One region of the Streptomyces sp. NPDC058001 genome, then DNA from elsewhere that is predicted to be linked to it. Evidence: riboswitches for the same ligand, from Rfam matches in the RefSeq annotation. Region 1 holds a riboswitch; the other holds the start of a gene.
The links. A riboswitch is a leader RNA that binds a small molecule or an ion and turns the genes downstream of it on or off. The one in region 1 is predicted to bind glycine.

Region 2: it holds a riboswitch for glycine, as region 1 does, so the genes downstream of both, gcvP (aminomethyl-transferring glycine dehydrogenase) here and gcvT (glycine cleavage system aminomethyltransferase GcvT) in region 1, are expected to answer to the same signal.

What each region holds. Positions count from the first base shown of each region.
Region 1 covers NZ_JBHVQT010000012.1:70,874-78,187, forward strand. The annotation lists gene ACFVT5_RS28825 (SDR family NAD(P)-dependent oxidoreductase) at 1-442, shown strand, start outside; gene ACFVT5_RS28830 (L-serine ammonia-lyase) at 506-1,885, opposite strand; gene glyA (serine hydroxymethyltransferase) at 2,049-3,308, opposite strand; gene gcvH (glycine cleavage system protein GcvH) at 3,332-3,706, opposite strand; gene gcvT (glycine cleavage system aminomethyltransferase GcvT) at 3,792-4,919, opposite strand; glycine riboswitch at 5,077-5,171, opposite strand; gene ACFVT5_RS28850 (AAA family ATPase) at 5,350-6,018, shown strand; gene ACFVT5_RS28855 (enhanced serine sensitivity protein SseB) at 6,102-6,881, shown strand; gene ACFVT5_RS28860 (enhanced serine sensitivity protein SseB C-terminal domain-containing protein) at 7,158-7,314, shown strand, end outside.
Region 2 covers NZ_JBHVQT010000006.1:554,595-561,908, reverse strand. The annotation lists gene ACFVT5_RS18145 (MerR family transcriptional regulator) at 1-455, shown strand, start outside; gene ACFVT5_RS18140 (bifunctional nuclease family protein) at 554-1,027, shown strand; gene ACFVT5_RS18135 (MerR family transcriptional regulator) at 1,195-1,830, shown strand; gene ACFVT5_RS18130 (DNA polymerase IV) at 1,985-3,553, shown strand; gene ACFVT5_RS18125 (PRC-barrel domain-containing protein) at 3,499-3,903, opposite strand; glycine riboswitch at 4,028-4,123, shown strand; gene gcvP (aminomethyl-transferring glycine dehydrogenase) at 4,301-7,186, shown strand.

The DNA of each region.
Region 1 (7,314 bases):
GGTCAATGTCTACGGCACCGTGCACACCAACTCCGCGGCCTACGCGGTGATGCGGGAGGCGGGCGCCGGAGCGATCATCAACTTCGGCTCCGAGTCCGGCCTGACGGCGGAACTGCACAATGCCGTCTACGGTTCAACCAAGGCCGCCGTGCACACCTGGACCCGGTCCGTCGCACGGGAGTGGGGCCCGTCCGGGGTCCGCGTCAACGCGGTCCTGCCGTATGTGGTCACCCCTATGTACGAGCAGTTCCGCAAGGCACTCTCGCCGGAAGAGCTGGCGGCCCACGACCAGGCGACCGCCGAACAGATCCCGCTCGGCGGCAAGTTCGGGGACCCCGCCAAGGATCTGGCACCGGTCATGGTCTTCCTGGCGAGCGACGCGTCGCACTTCATCACCGGCCAACTCATCCCGGTGGACGGCGGCCTCATCTCCGTCCGCTAGTCGGCTAGTCCGCTAGTCCGCTAGTCCGCGAGTCGGCTGGTCGGCTGGTCAGGGCCTACGCCGTCAGCACTCGATGATGTTCACCGCAAGCCCGCCCCGAGCCGTCTCCTTGTACTTGACGCTCATGTCCGCGCCCGTTTCCTTCATTGTTTTGATGACCTTGTCGAGGGACACCTTGTGGGTGCCGTCGCCGCGCATGGCCATCTTTGCCGCCGTGACGGCTTTCACGGCGGCCATGCCGTTGCGCTCGATGCAGGGGATCTGGACGAGACCGCCGACCGGGTCGCAGGTCAGGCCCAGATTGTGCTCCATGCCGATCTCGGCGGCGTTCTCGACCTGTTCGGGGCTGCCGCCCATGACCTCCGCGAGCGCGCCAGCCGCCATCGAGCAGGCCGAGCCGACCTCGCCCTGGCAGCCGACCTCGGCGCCGGAGATCGACGCGTTCTCCTTGAAGAGCATGCCGATCGCGCCCGCCGCGAGGAGGAAGCGGACCACGCCCTCCTCCTTCTCCCGGGCGGTGCCGCCGGCCACGAAGTTCATGAAGTAGTGCAGCACCGCGGGGATGATGCCGGCGGCGCCGTTCGTCGGCGCGGTCACCACCCGGCCGCCCGCCGCGTTCTCCTCGTTCACGGCCATCGCGTAGAGCGTGATCCACTCCATCGCGTGCGCCGCCGGGTCGCCGTCGGCGCGCAGTTGGCGGGCGGTCGTGGCGGCGCGGCGGCGGACCTTGAGGCCGCCCGGCAGGATGCCCTCACGGGCCATCCCGCGCGCGACACAGCTCTGCATGGCCTGCCAGATCTCCAGCAGGCCCTCGTGGATCTCCTCCTCGCTACGCCACGCCTTCTCGTTCTCCAGCATCAGCGAGGAGATCGACAGACCGGTGTCCTTCGACAGCCGCAGCAGCTCGTCACCCGTGCGGAACGGGTACTTCAGCACCGTGTCGTCCAGCTTGATCCGGTCCGCGCCGACCGCTTCCTCGTCCACGACGAAGCCGCCGCCCACCGAGTAGTACGTCTTCTCCAGGACCAGCCCGCCGGCAGCGTCGTACGCGAAGATCGTCATGCCGTTGGCGTGGTACGGGAGCGTCTCGCGGCGGTGCAGGACCAGGTCGTCGTCGTAGGAGAAGGCGATCTCGTGCGCCCCGAGGAGGCTGAGCCGTCCGGTCGTCCGGATCTGCTCGACGCGTTCGTCGGCGTGCTCCACGTCGACCGTGCGCGGCGACTCGCCCTCCAGGCCGAGCAGCACCGCCTTGGGGGTGCCGTGCCCATGGCCGGTCGCGCCGAGGGAGCCGTACAACTCGGCGCGTACCGACGTGGTGTGGGCGAGCAGGCCGTCGTTCTTCAGGCGGCGCGCGAACATCCGGGCCGCGCGCATCGGGCCGACCGTATGGGAGCTGGACGGGCCGATGCCGATCGAGAACAGGTCGAAGACCGAGATGGCCACGGGGGAACTCCTAGCTGGGGTTGGTAGACGCCGTCGTCTGCCGGGTCGTGCCGATGTCGTACGGATGCCGATGCGGATGCCGATGCCGTATCGGGGTGGGGCGGGGCACCACGTTCCTCGTCAGTGTGCGTAGTGCCCCGCTCGCGTCGTGCGGGTCCGGGGTCTACAGCCCCGGGTACAGCGGGTGCTTCGTGGCGAGCGCGGTCACCCGCGCCCGGAGGGCGTCCGTGTCGTACGACGGCTTCAGCGCCTCGGCGATGATGTCGGCGACCTCACGGAAGTCCTCGGTGGTGAAACCGCGGGTGGCCAGTGCCGGGGTGCCGATCCGCAGGCCCGAGGTGACCATCGGGGGCCGTGGGTCGTTCGGGACGGCGTTGCGGTTGACCGTGATGCCGACCTCGTGGAGCCGGTCCTCGGCCTGCTGACCGTCCAGCTCCGACTCGCGCAGGTCCACCAGGACCAGATGCACATCGGTGCCGCCGGACAGCACGTTCACGCCGACCGCGCGGGCGTCGTCCTGGACGAGCCGCTCGGCGAGGATGTGCGCGCCCTCCAGGGTGCGCCGCTGGCGCTCCTTGAAGTCCTCGGTCGCCGCGACCTTGAAGGAGACCGCCTTCGCGGCGATCACATGCTCCAGGGGACCACCCTGCTGGCCAGGGAAGACCGCCGAGTTGATCTTCTTGGCCAGCTCCTGCGTGGACAGGATGACCCCGCCGCGCGGACCGCCGAGGGTCTTGTGCGTGGTGGTGGTCACGACATGGGCGTGCGGCACCGGGTTCGGGTGCAGCCCCGCGGCCACCAGGCCCGCGAAGTGCGCCATGTCGACCATCAGATACGCGCCGACCTCGTCCGCGATCCGGCGGAAGGCCGCGAAGTCGAGCTGCCGCGGATACGCGGACCAGCCCGCCACGATCAGCTTCGGCCTGGCCTCCTTGGCGAGCTTCTCGACCTCTGCCATGTCGACCTGACCGGTGGTCTCGTCCACGTGGTACGCGACCACGTTGTACAGCTTGCCGGAGAAGTTGATCTTCATGCCGTGGGTCAGGTGCCCGCCGTGCGCGAGGTTCAGACCCATGATCGTGTCACCGGGCTTGAGCAGCGCGAACATCGCCGCCGCGTTGGCCTGGGCACCCGAGTGGGGCTGCACATTGGCGTGCTCGGCGCCGAACAGCGCCTTCACCCGGTCGATGGCGATCTGCTCGACCACGTCGACGTGCTCACAGCCGCCGTAGTAGCGGCGGCCCGGGTAGCCCTCGGCGTACTTGTTGGTGAGGACGGAGCCCTGGGCCTCCATCACCGCGACCGGAGCGAAGTTCTCCGACGCGATCATCTCAAGGGTGGACTGCTGACGGTGCAGCTCGGCGTCGACGGCGGCGGCGACATCCGGGTCGAGTTCGTGGAGAGACTGGTTCAGAAGTGACATCAGAAGATCCCTACGGGTCGGGGTCAGCCGGCGAAGTCGGTGTACTCGTCCGCCGAGAGCAGGTCGCCCGGCTCATCGGAGACGCGCACCTTGAACAGCCAACCGCCCTCGAACGGGGCGGAGTTCACCAGCGAGGGGTCCTCCACCACGTCCTGGTTGGCGGCGACGACCTCACCGGTCACGGGGGAGTACAGATCGCTCACCGACTTGGTCGACTCCAGCTCACCGCAGGTCTCGCCCGCCGTCACCGTGTCACCGACCTCCGGGAGCTGTACGTACACGACGTCACCGAGCGCGTTGGCCGCGTGCTCCGTGATCCCGACCGTCGACACGCCGTCATCGGCGGCCGACAGCCACTCGTGCTCCTTGCTGTAGCGCAGCTGCTGGGGGTTGCTCATGACGTGAATTCTCCTGTACGCGGATGAGTGCTGAAGGAAGGGAGGGTCGGGAAGGGAGGGCGGGTACGGACCGGAGCGCGGGAGGTCACTTCCGGCGCTGGTAGAACGGCAGCGCCACGACCTCGTACGGCTCATGCGTACCGCGGATGTCGACGCCCACACCGGTCGTGCCCGGCGCGGCGTGCGCGGCGTCCACGTACGCCATGGCGATCGGCCGGCCGAGCGTCGGCGACGGCGCGCCCGAGGTGACCTGGCCGACGGCCTCGCCCGCCGCGACCACTGGGAACCCGGCGCGGGGCACCCGGCGGCCCTCGGCGATCAGCCCGACCAGCTTGCGCGGCGGATCCGTCGCCGCCCGCTCGGCCGCGGCGGACAGGGCCTCGCGCCCCACGAAGTCGCCGTCCTTCTCGAACTTCACGACCCGGCCGAGCCCGGCGTCGAAGGGCGTGAGCGAGGTCGTCAGCTCATGCCCGTACAGCGGCATGCCCGCCTCCAGGCGCAGGGTGTCCCGGCAGGACAGTCCGCACGGCACCAGACCGGCGTCCTGACCGGCGTCGGTCAGTGCCCGCCACAGCTTCTCGGCGTCGGCGGGGGCCACGAACAGCTCGAAGCCGTCCTCGCCCGTGTACCCGGTGCGCGCGATCAGGGCGGGTACCCCGGCGACCGTGCCGGGCAGCCCGGCGTAGTACTTCAGGCCATCGAGGTCCGCGTCGGTCAGGGACTTCAGGATGCCGGGGGACTCGGGGCCCTGGACCGCGAGCAGCGCGTACGCGTCCCGGTCGTCGCGGACCTCGGCGTCGAACCCGGCGGCCCGCTCGGTGATCGCGTCCAGGACGGTCTGCGCGTTGCCCGCGTTCGCGACGACCATGTACTCGGTGTCGGCGAGGCGGTACACGATCAGGTCGTCGAGGATGCCGCCGTCCTCCTGGCAGATCATGGTGTAGCGGGCGCGGCCGACGCCGACCGTGCCGATGTTGCCGACCAGGGCAAAGTTCAGGACGTTCACGGCCTGCGGACCTGTGACGGTGATCTCACCCATGTGCGACAGGTCGAAGAGTCCGGCGCGGGTGCGTACCGCCTGGTGCTCGTCGCGCTCGCTCCCGTACCGCAGCGGCATGTCCCAGCCCGCGAAGTCGGTCATGGTCGCGCCGAGCGACCGGTGCAGGGCGTCGAGCGCGGTCTGACGGGGGGCAGTGCTCGGGGCATTGCTCATGAGGGGGTGCTCCCAGGGCATGACGGGCGAGGGCGATCCTCCCCATCTGTCATCGGAACCTGAGAGGTTCGCCGGGAGTCCACCGCTCGGCGGATCCGGCTTGCACCTTGGGTGGAGCCGCACGCGTCAAGCACGGCGGCCCGCTTTTCAGATGTGCCTCGCCCACGCGGTATCTGGGCCTGAGAGATTCAAGGGAGGGACTTGCTCCTTCGGCGCCCCGGTCGTGGCCGAGGGCTCTCCCGCGTGGATTCAAGCGGCCTGTTTGGAGTTGGCGGGGTCATCATTGCACGCATCCCGGCGACACGGCAGGGCGGTGGCCTGTAACCGCCTTGTGGCAGGACCAGGACGCAATCGCGGTTCACCCCGCATTACCTTCTCTTTACACTCGACGGGGAAGGCTCACGTGGACCCCAGGGGGAGGACGCTCACGGTGAACAGGACCAGGGTGTACGCGACGGTGACGGGTGTCGCGCTGCCCAAGCAGCCCGGCGCCCCGACGGTGGAGACCTTCGCCGACGGGCGGACCGCCGTCGTGCGTGATCTGCGCGAGCGCGCGGGCCGCAGCCCGCACCGGCTCCGCTTCACCCCCGGCGACCTGGTCGTCGTCTCGGGACTGCCCGGCAGCGGCAAGTCCACGCTGATGCGGCGCACGGTCAGCGGGCACCGGATCGACTCGCAGGACACCCGCGACCGCTGGGCGTCCCGGGTGCCGCGCTTCGTGCCGTACGCCGTGTACCGCCCGCTGGTCCGCCTCGCCCACTTCGCGGGCCTGCGCCGCGCGCTGCGCACCGGCGAGAGCGTCGTCGTCCACGACTGCGGTACGCAGCGGTGGGTCCGGCGCTGGCTCGCCCGCGACGCCCGCAGGCGTGGGGCCACCCTGCATCTGCTGCTGCTCGACGTCCCGCCGGACACGGCCCTGGACGGCCAGCGGGAGCGCGGCAGGGGAGTGTCGCGGTACGCGTTCCGGCGGCACCGCAGGACCGTGGGGCAGCTGGTGCGGGCCGCCGAGCGGGGCGACCTGCCGCCGGGGTGCCGCTCCGCGCTGCTCCTGGACCGGACGGCGGCGGACGTACTGCGCGCGATCCGCTTCGACCGCTGACCACGACCGCCGACGCGGCGTTCCTCCCGGTACGCGTTAGGGTGCGAGCCGCAGAAACAGCGGTCCGGAGCAGGTGGTTGACGATGGAGATACCGGCACAGACGGCCCACGCCGTGCCCTACGGCGGATGGCCCGGCAACGAGCTGGAGGAGGTGCTCGCCGCCGCACTCGGTGCGACGGCGCCCTCGGCGGGCGGCCGGATCATCGAAGTACTCGGCCGCAGCCACCTCTGGGTGCCGTTGCCGGCCGGCGGCGGACCCGGGGGACCCACGCTCGACCTGCCCACGCTGGAGATCGACGGGCAGGCGTATGTCCCGGTCTTCAGCTCCGAGCAGCAGTTCCGCCAGGTCGTCGGCGACCGGATGGGGTGCACCGTCGCGCCCGCCGTCGAGTTCGCGCGCGGACTCCCGCCGCAGCTCGGCATCGTGGTCAACCCCGACGGAGCCGTGGGTGTCCCGCTCCCGCCGCCCGCCGTCGCCGAACTGTGCCGCGCGGGGCGCAGTCCGCTCGACGGTCCCGCGAGCGGTGGCCGGGTGCGCCTCTTCGAGCCGGACTGGCAGCACGACCCGGTGGACTTCCTGGCCGCCGCCGCCGCCGAGTTCGCCGCGACCGGTGTGGTGGTGAGCGCCCGCCGCTGTCTGGCCAGTGTCGAGGGCGGCGACCCGGTGCTGTTCGTCGGCGTCGAGTTGAACCGGTGGGACGAGCAGGTCGGCGAACTGCCCCTGGACGCCCTCGGCCGGGCGCTCGGCCGGGCGCCGGCGGGCTGGCCGGTGAACCTGGTTCTGCTCGACGCGGCCCAGGACCCGGTGGTCGACTGGATGCGCGAGAGGGTCCGGCCGTTCTACGCCCAGGGGCAGCACTGAGCCGGGGCCACGGGCGGCACTGACCCCCGGGCCACGGGAGGGCACTGACTCCGGGTCACGGGAGGGCACTGACCGGCCCACGCGCGGCACCGAACCGGCCCCGAGCGCCTCCGGGTCCGGCGCGTGCGGTACGACGCGGCGGCCGGTGCGTCAAGTCGCCGCCGGGATCGCCGCATAAGCTGGTTTCATGGCCTGGTCGAAGTGCCGCGGCAGCGGCACGTGACCCGGGGGATTTCGGTGGGTTTCGTCGAAAGTGTCACGAAGGGGCGATCAAGGGTGAGTGCGTCGGGCACGGCTGCGGCCGGGCAGGTCGAGCACATGCTGCGCCAGGTGACCCCCGGGCGCTACGACGCGTACGAGGCGTTGCTGCGTGCCCTTTCGGACCCCACGTCGGGTCAGGTCTGGATGCTCCTCTGGCACGGCCAGGCCGGAT
Region 2 (7,314 bases), on a different contig from region 1:
GCGGTGAGGCCGTACAGCTGCCATCCCTGGGACGGCAGCGCGACACGGCGGACGGACAGCGTCCGGGTGCCTTCGACGCCCCGACTGTCGCGCGCGTGGGCCGCGACGAGCTGCTCGCCGCCGCCGGGATCGACGAGGCGGAACTCGCCGAATGGGAGTCCTACGGCCTGCTCGCCCCCTTGCCGGAGGGCGGATACGACGCGGAGGCGGTCACCGTCGCCACGCTCGTGGTGGAACTGGGCAGGTTCGGGATCGAACCACGGCATCTGCGCGCGATGAAGGCGTCGGCGGAGCGTGAGGCCGGCCTCGTGGACCAGGTCGTGGCACCGCTGCGGCGGCACCGCAACCCGCAGACCAGGGCACACGCCGAAGCCCGCACCAAGGAACTGGCCGAGCTGACCGTACGGCTGCACTCGGCCCTGGTACAGACCGCCCTCGGCGTCCGACTGCCCTGATCACAGGCCCTGGGGAGCCCGCCGGGGCGCCGCTTCCATTGCCCGCCCATGGGGTGCCCGACTACCCAAAGGTGCCGGGCACGGCCTAGGGTTGCTGTGTGAACGAGCTCGACGTCGTAGGTGTCCGGGTCGAAATGCCCTCCAACCAACCGATCGTGCTCCTGCGAGAAGTGGGAGGCGACCGTTACCTCCCCATCTGGATCGGGCCGGGGGAGGCGACTGCCATCGCCTTCGCGCAGCAGGGCATGGCCCCCGCGCGACCGCTGACCCACGACCTGTTCAAGGACGTGCTGGAGGCCGTCGGGCAGGAGCTGACCGAAGTGCGCATCACCGATCTGCGGGAAGGCGTTTTCTACGCCGAGCTGGTGTTCGCGAGCGGGGTCGAGGTGAGCGCACGCCCCTCCGACGCCATAGCGCTGGCCCTGCGGACCGGTACGCCGATCTACGGCAGTGACGGTGTGCTCGACGACGCCGGGATCGCCATCCCGGACGAGCAGGAGGACGAGGTCGAGAAGTTCCGCGAGTTCCTCGACCAGATCTCTCCCGAGGACTTCGGCACCAACAGCCAGTGAGAAACTGGACGGCGGCCTTCACGCCATTCGGCTAGCCTTTCCCCGCGGTGGGATACGGGAAACCACTCGTAGGGTGATTATCACTCGGCGTGGCGAGTGTGGCGATCGTTGACGCACCCCGAGTGACTGCCTACCTTCGAGAAGGCAGGTCAAGGACGGAGGTCGGCGTGAGAAGCAGCGGCGACGGTACGGCTGGGGGTGCCCCCGGATTGAGCTCGGGGGAAGGCGGCCCGTACGCGCTCCACAGCGGTCAGGCCGGTCGAGTTCCGACCCGGCCTTCGGCTGTGTCGATGGACGGCGGCGCGCCGTCCGAACAGGTCGGCTACCGGGGCCCCACGGCCTGCGCGGCAGCGGGCATCACCTACCGCCAGCTCGATTACTGGGCCCGTACGGGCCTGGTCGAGCCGAGTGTGCGGGCCGCCTACGGCTCAGGGACACAGCGCCTCTACAGCTTCCGGGACGTCGTCGTCCTCAAGGTCGTGAAGCGGTTCCTGGACACCGGTGTCTCGCTCCAGAACATCCGGACCACCGTCCGGCACCTGCGGGAGCGCGGTTTCACGGATCTGGAACGCATGACGCTGATGAGCGATGGCGCGACGGTCTACGAGTGCACCTCGCCCGACGAGGTCCACGACCTGCTCCAGGGCGGCCAGGGCGTCTTCGGAATCGCCGTCGGCGTGGTGTGGCGGGACGTCGAGAGCGCGCTGTCGCAGCTGCACGGCGAGCGGGTCGACACCGGAGAGACGCTGGTCGGCAACAACCCGGCCGATGAGCTGGCACGGCGGCGTCACCGGGCGGTCTGAGCGGTCGGCCGGGCTCCGAGCGGTGCGGAACGGGGTCCGGAGGTGTACGGAAAGGGCCCCGAGCTGTGCGGAACGGGGTCCTGAGCGGCGGTCGGCGCCCCGGCGGTGGCGCTTCGCCAGGGCATTGTCAGTGGCGTAGGGCAGCATCGGAGATGTGAGAAGCGAGCCCACCATCCTGCATCTGGACATGGATGCCTTCTACGCCTCGGCGGAGCAGGCGGCCAAGCCCAGCCTGCGCGGAAAAGCGGTGGTGGTGGGCGGCCTGGGGCCGCGCGGTGTGGTGGCCACCGCCTCCTACGAGGCACGGCGCTTCGGAGTGCACTCCGCCATGCCCATGGCCCAGGCCCGCAGACTCGCGCCGAACGCCGCGTATCTCGTCCCCCGCTTCGCCTTCTACCGCGAGATCAGCGAGCGGGTGATGGGGCTGCTGCGGGAGCTGTCGCCGCTGGTGGAGCCCCTCAGCCTCGATGAGGCGTTCGTCGATCTGGAGGCCGGTGGGACCGCCTGGGACGCGGTGTCCGCGCAGACCACGGGGGAGCGGCTGCGCGCGGACATCAGGGCGGTGACCGGACTGACCGGATCCGTGGGGCTCGCCGCGTCCAAGATGCTCGCGAAGATCGGCTCGGAAGAGGCCAAGCCGGACGGCCTGGTGCTGATAGAGCCCGGCACCGAGCGCGCCCTGCTGGCCCCCATGTCCGTACGCACCCTGCCCGGCGTCGGGCCCGCCACCGGGGACCATCTGCGGCGCGCCGGGATCACCACGGTCGGGGAGATGGCCGAGGCGGGCGAGGACGAACTGGTACGGCTGCTCGGCAAGGCCCATGGGACCGCGCTGTACGCGATGGCGCACGCGCGGGACGAGCGGCCCGTCGTCGCCGAGCGGGAGACGAAATCGGTGTCCGTCGAGGACACCTACGACGTCGACATCCACGACCGCGTGCGGGTGCGCCTGGAGGTGCAGCGACTCGCCGACCGGTGCGTCCAGCGGCTGCGGGCCGCCGGGCACTCGGGGCGGACCGTCGTGCTCAAGGTCCGCAGATACGACTTCTCGACGCTCACCCGGTCCGAGACGCTGCGCGGGCCCACCGACGACCCCGCGGTGGTCCGGGAGGCGGCAGGGCGGCTCCTGGAGTCCGTGGACACCACCGGAGGCGTACGGCTGCTCGGGGTCGGGGTCAGCGGGCTCGCCGACTACACACAGGAGGATCTGTTCGCGCAGGCCGCCGCCGCGTCCGCCGCAGCGTCCGCCACCGTGTCGGAATCGGTCGCGGAGCACCCGTCGGCCCATGACGAGGGTGGGCCGGGCGAGGAATCGGCCGGCGACGCGACGGCCCACCCGGCGGGCGGTGACGCGCTCGCCCCGCCCGGTTCGGAAACGGGTGCCGAGCCCAGGGCCGAACGGCGCTGGGCGGCCGGGCACGACGTGCTGCACGCCACCTACGGGCAGGGATGGGTCCAGGGCAGCGGGGTGGGCAGGGTGACGGTCCGGTTCGAGACGCCGGACTCGGCTCCCGGGCGCGTACGGACCTTCCGTACGGACGACCCGGATCTGGAGCCCGCGGATCCGGTTTCGGTGGTGTCGGCGGTGGCGGAGGAGCGGTCACCGGTAACCACTGAGTCCACAGAACCTGTGTCTGCGGAACCCTCGCCCACGCAACCCCGTTCGGCTCAGCGGACCGCCGGGCCGCCCTCCGGTGGCTCCTCCCCGGATCCGGCGATATGACCGAAGTCCCGGTCGGGTGGCGGCGCGGATCCGGGGGCCGCGATGTCCAGGCCGTAGTGGTGGTAGAGCTGAAGCTCCTGCTCGGGGGAGAGATGCCGGCCGACGCCGAAATCGGGGGCGTCCTTGATCAGGGCCCGGTCGAAGGGGACGCGCAGGGTGCCTTCCACCAGCTCACTGGGCTCCAATGGCACAAAGGCGTCACGGCTGAACAACCCTGTCCTTATGGCCGCCCACTCCGGGACGCCGGTCGCGTCGTCGAGATAGACCTCGTCGATCGTGCCGATCTTCGTGCCGGTGCGGTCGAACGCCTTGCGGCCGATCAGGTTGCGCGGATCGATGTCGGTCTGCACGGGCCCTCCAACTGATCGCAACTCATCCCTAAGCCCTCGTAAAGACTACGAAAGAGCACATTGCGGCAGGCGGCCACTCGAAGCTTCGTGCGGGGGCCTCGCTGGTAGGCTGGCAAACGGCTGTTGACCCTGTGCGGGAGAGCTTCCCGGTAGCGACCGGGAGCGCCGAAGGAGCAAATCCTCCCCGGAATCTCTCAGGCCCCAGTACCGCACGGGTGAGGTCACTCTGGAAAGCAGGGCGGGAGTCGCAAGCCCCCGACCTCACCGACGGTGAAAGCCGGCGCGCCCCCGGGCGAGCCGGTGAAGCTCTCAGGTTGAGATGACAGAGGGGGAGGCCGTCCGGGCACCGCTGCCGTGGTGCCCCACGAAGGTCGCGTGAGACCAGGAGGCCCCCGCCATGAACGCCCACCGCATTCCGCTTTCCCGACTCGAACAGGGCATTCCGTTTGAACGGCGTCATATCGGGCCCGACGCCGAGGCCCGCGCCAAGATGCTCGCGCAGGTCGGGTACGGCTCGCTGGACGAACTGACGGCGACCGCGGTACCGGAAGTGATCAGGAGCGCCGAGGCCCTGGACCTGCCCGGCGCCCGCACGGAGGCCGAGGTCCTCACCGAACTGCGCGCCCTGGCGGACCGGAACGATGTTCTGGGTTCCATGATCGGCCTCGGCTACTACGGCACCTTCACGCCGCCGGTCGTACTGCGCAACGTCATGGAGAACCCGGCCTGGTACACCGCGTACACGCCGTACCAGCCGGAGATCTCGCAGGGGCGCCTCGAAGCGCTGTTGAACTTCCAGACCATGGTCGCGGAGCTGACCGGACTGCCGACCTCCGGTGCCTCGCTCCTGGACGAGGGCACGGCCGCCGCCGAGGCGATGGCGCTGTCCCGGCGGATGGGCAAGGTCAAGGACGGTGTCTTCCTGGTCGACGCCGACACCCTGCCGCAGACCGTCGCCGTGATCCGCACCCGGGCCGAACCGACCGGGGTCGAGGTCGTCGTGGACGACCTGTCGTCCGGGATCCCCACCGCGATCGCCGAGCGCGGAGTCGTCGGCGTCCTGCTCCAGTACCCGGGTGCCTCCGGTGCCGTACGCGAGCTGCGGACCGTCATCGAGCAGGCCCATGAACTCGGGGCGGTCGTCACCGTCGCCGCCGATCTGCTCGCGCTCACCCTGCTGACCTCGCCCGGCGAGCTGGGCGCCGACATCGCCGTCGGCACCACCCAGCGGTTCGGCGTCCCGATGGGCTTCGGCGGGCCGCACGCCGGATACATGGCGGTCCGCGAGAAGTTCGCCCGCAGCCTGCCCGGCCGTCTCGTCGGCGTCTCGGTGGACCGTGACGGCAACCAGGCGTACCGGCTCGCGCTCCAGACCCGTGAGCAGCACATCCGCCGCGAGAAGGCCACCAGTAACATCTGCACCGCTCAGGTGCTGCTCGCCGTGATGGCCGGAATGTACGCCGTCTACCACGGTCCCGACGGGCTGCGGACGATCGCCCGCCGCACCCACCGCTACGCCACACTCCTCGCCGAAGGGCTGAAGGCCGCCGGCGTCGAGATCGTGCACGGCGCCTACTTCGACACCCTGACCGCCCGGGTGCCCGGCGAGGCCGCGCGGATCGTCGCCGCCGCGCGCGAGGACGGCGTCAACCTCCGGCTCGTGGACGCCGACCACATCGGCATCGCCTGCGACGAGACCACCAACCGGGCCCAACTGGGCGCCGTATGGACCGCGTTCGGCGCCGAGGCCGACATCGACGCACTCGACGCGAGTGCCGCCGACGCGCTCCCGGACGAACTGCTGCGCACCGACGACTACCTCACACACCCCGTCTTCCACCAGTACCACTCCGAGACGGCGATGCTGCGCTATCTGCGCCGGCTCGCCGACCGGGACTACGCGCTCGACCGCGGCATGATCCCGCTGGGCTCCTGCACCATGAAGCTCAACGCGACCACGGAGATGGAGCCGGTCACCTGGCCGGAGTTCGGCCAGATGCACCCCTTCGCGCCCGCCGAGCAGGCGCAGGGCTATCTCACGCTCATCCGTGAGCTGGAGGAGCGGCTCGCCGAGGTCACCGGGTACGACAAGGTGTCCCTCCAGCCCAATGCCGGTTCGCAGGGCGAACTCGCGGGACTGCTCGCCGTGCGGGGGTACCACCGCGCCAACGGCGACGACCGGCGCACGATCTGCCTGATCCCGTCCTCCGCGCACGGCACGAACGCAGCGAGCGCGGTCATGGCCGGGATGAAGGTCGTCGTCGTGAGGACCGCCGACGACGGTGAGATCGACGTGGACGACCTGCGGGCCAAGATCGAGCAGTACCGCGAGGAACTCGCCGTACTGATGATCACCTACCCGTCCACGCACGGTGTGTTCGAGGAGCATGTCGCCGACATCTGCGCCGCCGTGCACGACGCCGGCGGTCAGGTCTACGTCGACGGCGCAAACCTCAACGCCCTTGTGGGCCTTGCCAAGCCGGGCCACTTCGGCGGCGATGTCTCGCACCTCAACCTGCACAAGACGTTCTGCATCCCGCACGGCGGCGGCGGCCCCGGCGTCGGTCCCGTCGGCGTCCGCGCCCACCTCGCGCCGTATCTGCCGAACCACCCGCTCCAGCCCGCCGCCGGGCCCGAGACGGGCGTCGGACCGATCTCGGCCGCTCCCTGGGGCTCGGCGGGCATCCTGCCGATCTCGTGGGCATACGTGCGGCTCATGGGCGGTGAGGGACTGAAGCGGGCCACCCAGGTCGCCGTGCTGTCCGCGAACTACGTGGCCAAGCGCCTCGAACCGCACTACCCGGTGCTCTACACCGGTCCCGGCGGGCTCGTCGCGCACGAGTGCATCATCGATCTGCGCCCGCTGACCAAGGCGACCGGAGTCAGCGTCGACGATGTCGCCAAGCGGCTCATCGACTACGGATTCCACGCGCCGACGATGTCGTTCCCGGTCGCCGGCACGCTGATGATCGAGCCGACCGAGAGCGAGGACCTGGGTGAACTTGACCGGTTCTGCGACGCGATGATCGCGATCCGCGCGGAGATCGAGAAGGTCGGCTCCGGGGCCTGGCCCGCCGAGGACAACCCCCTGCGCAACGCGCCGCACACCGCGCGGGCCCTGTCCGGCGACTGGGAGCACGCCTACGCGCGCGAGGAGGCCGTTTTCCCGGCGGGAGTCTCGCCCGCCGACAAGTACTGGCCGCCGGTCCGCCGGATCGACCAGGCGTACGGGGACCGTAACCTTGTGTGCTCCTGCCCGCCGTTGGACGCCTACGAGGACTGAGCGTGGCTCGCGCGCGGGGCGTCGTCCCGCGCGCGGGGGACATGCGTCGGGGCCGGTCCGGGTGTGGATTCCGGAGCGGCCCCTGTTCGTTCGTCACCGGGCTGTCTGTGCGCGGTGCGTGCTGCGTG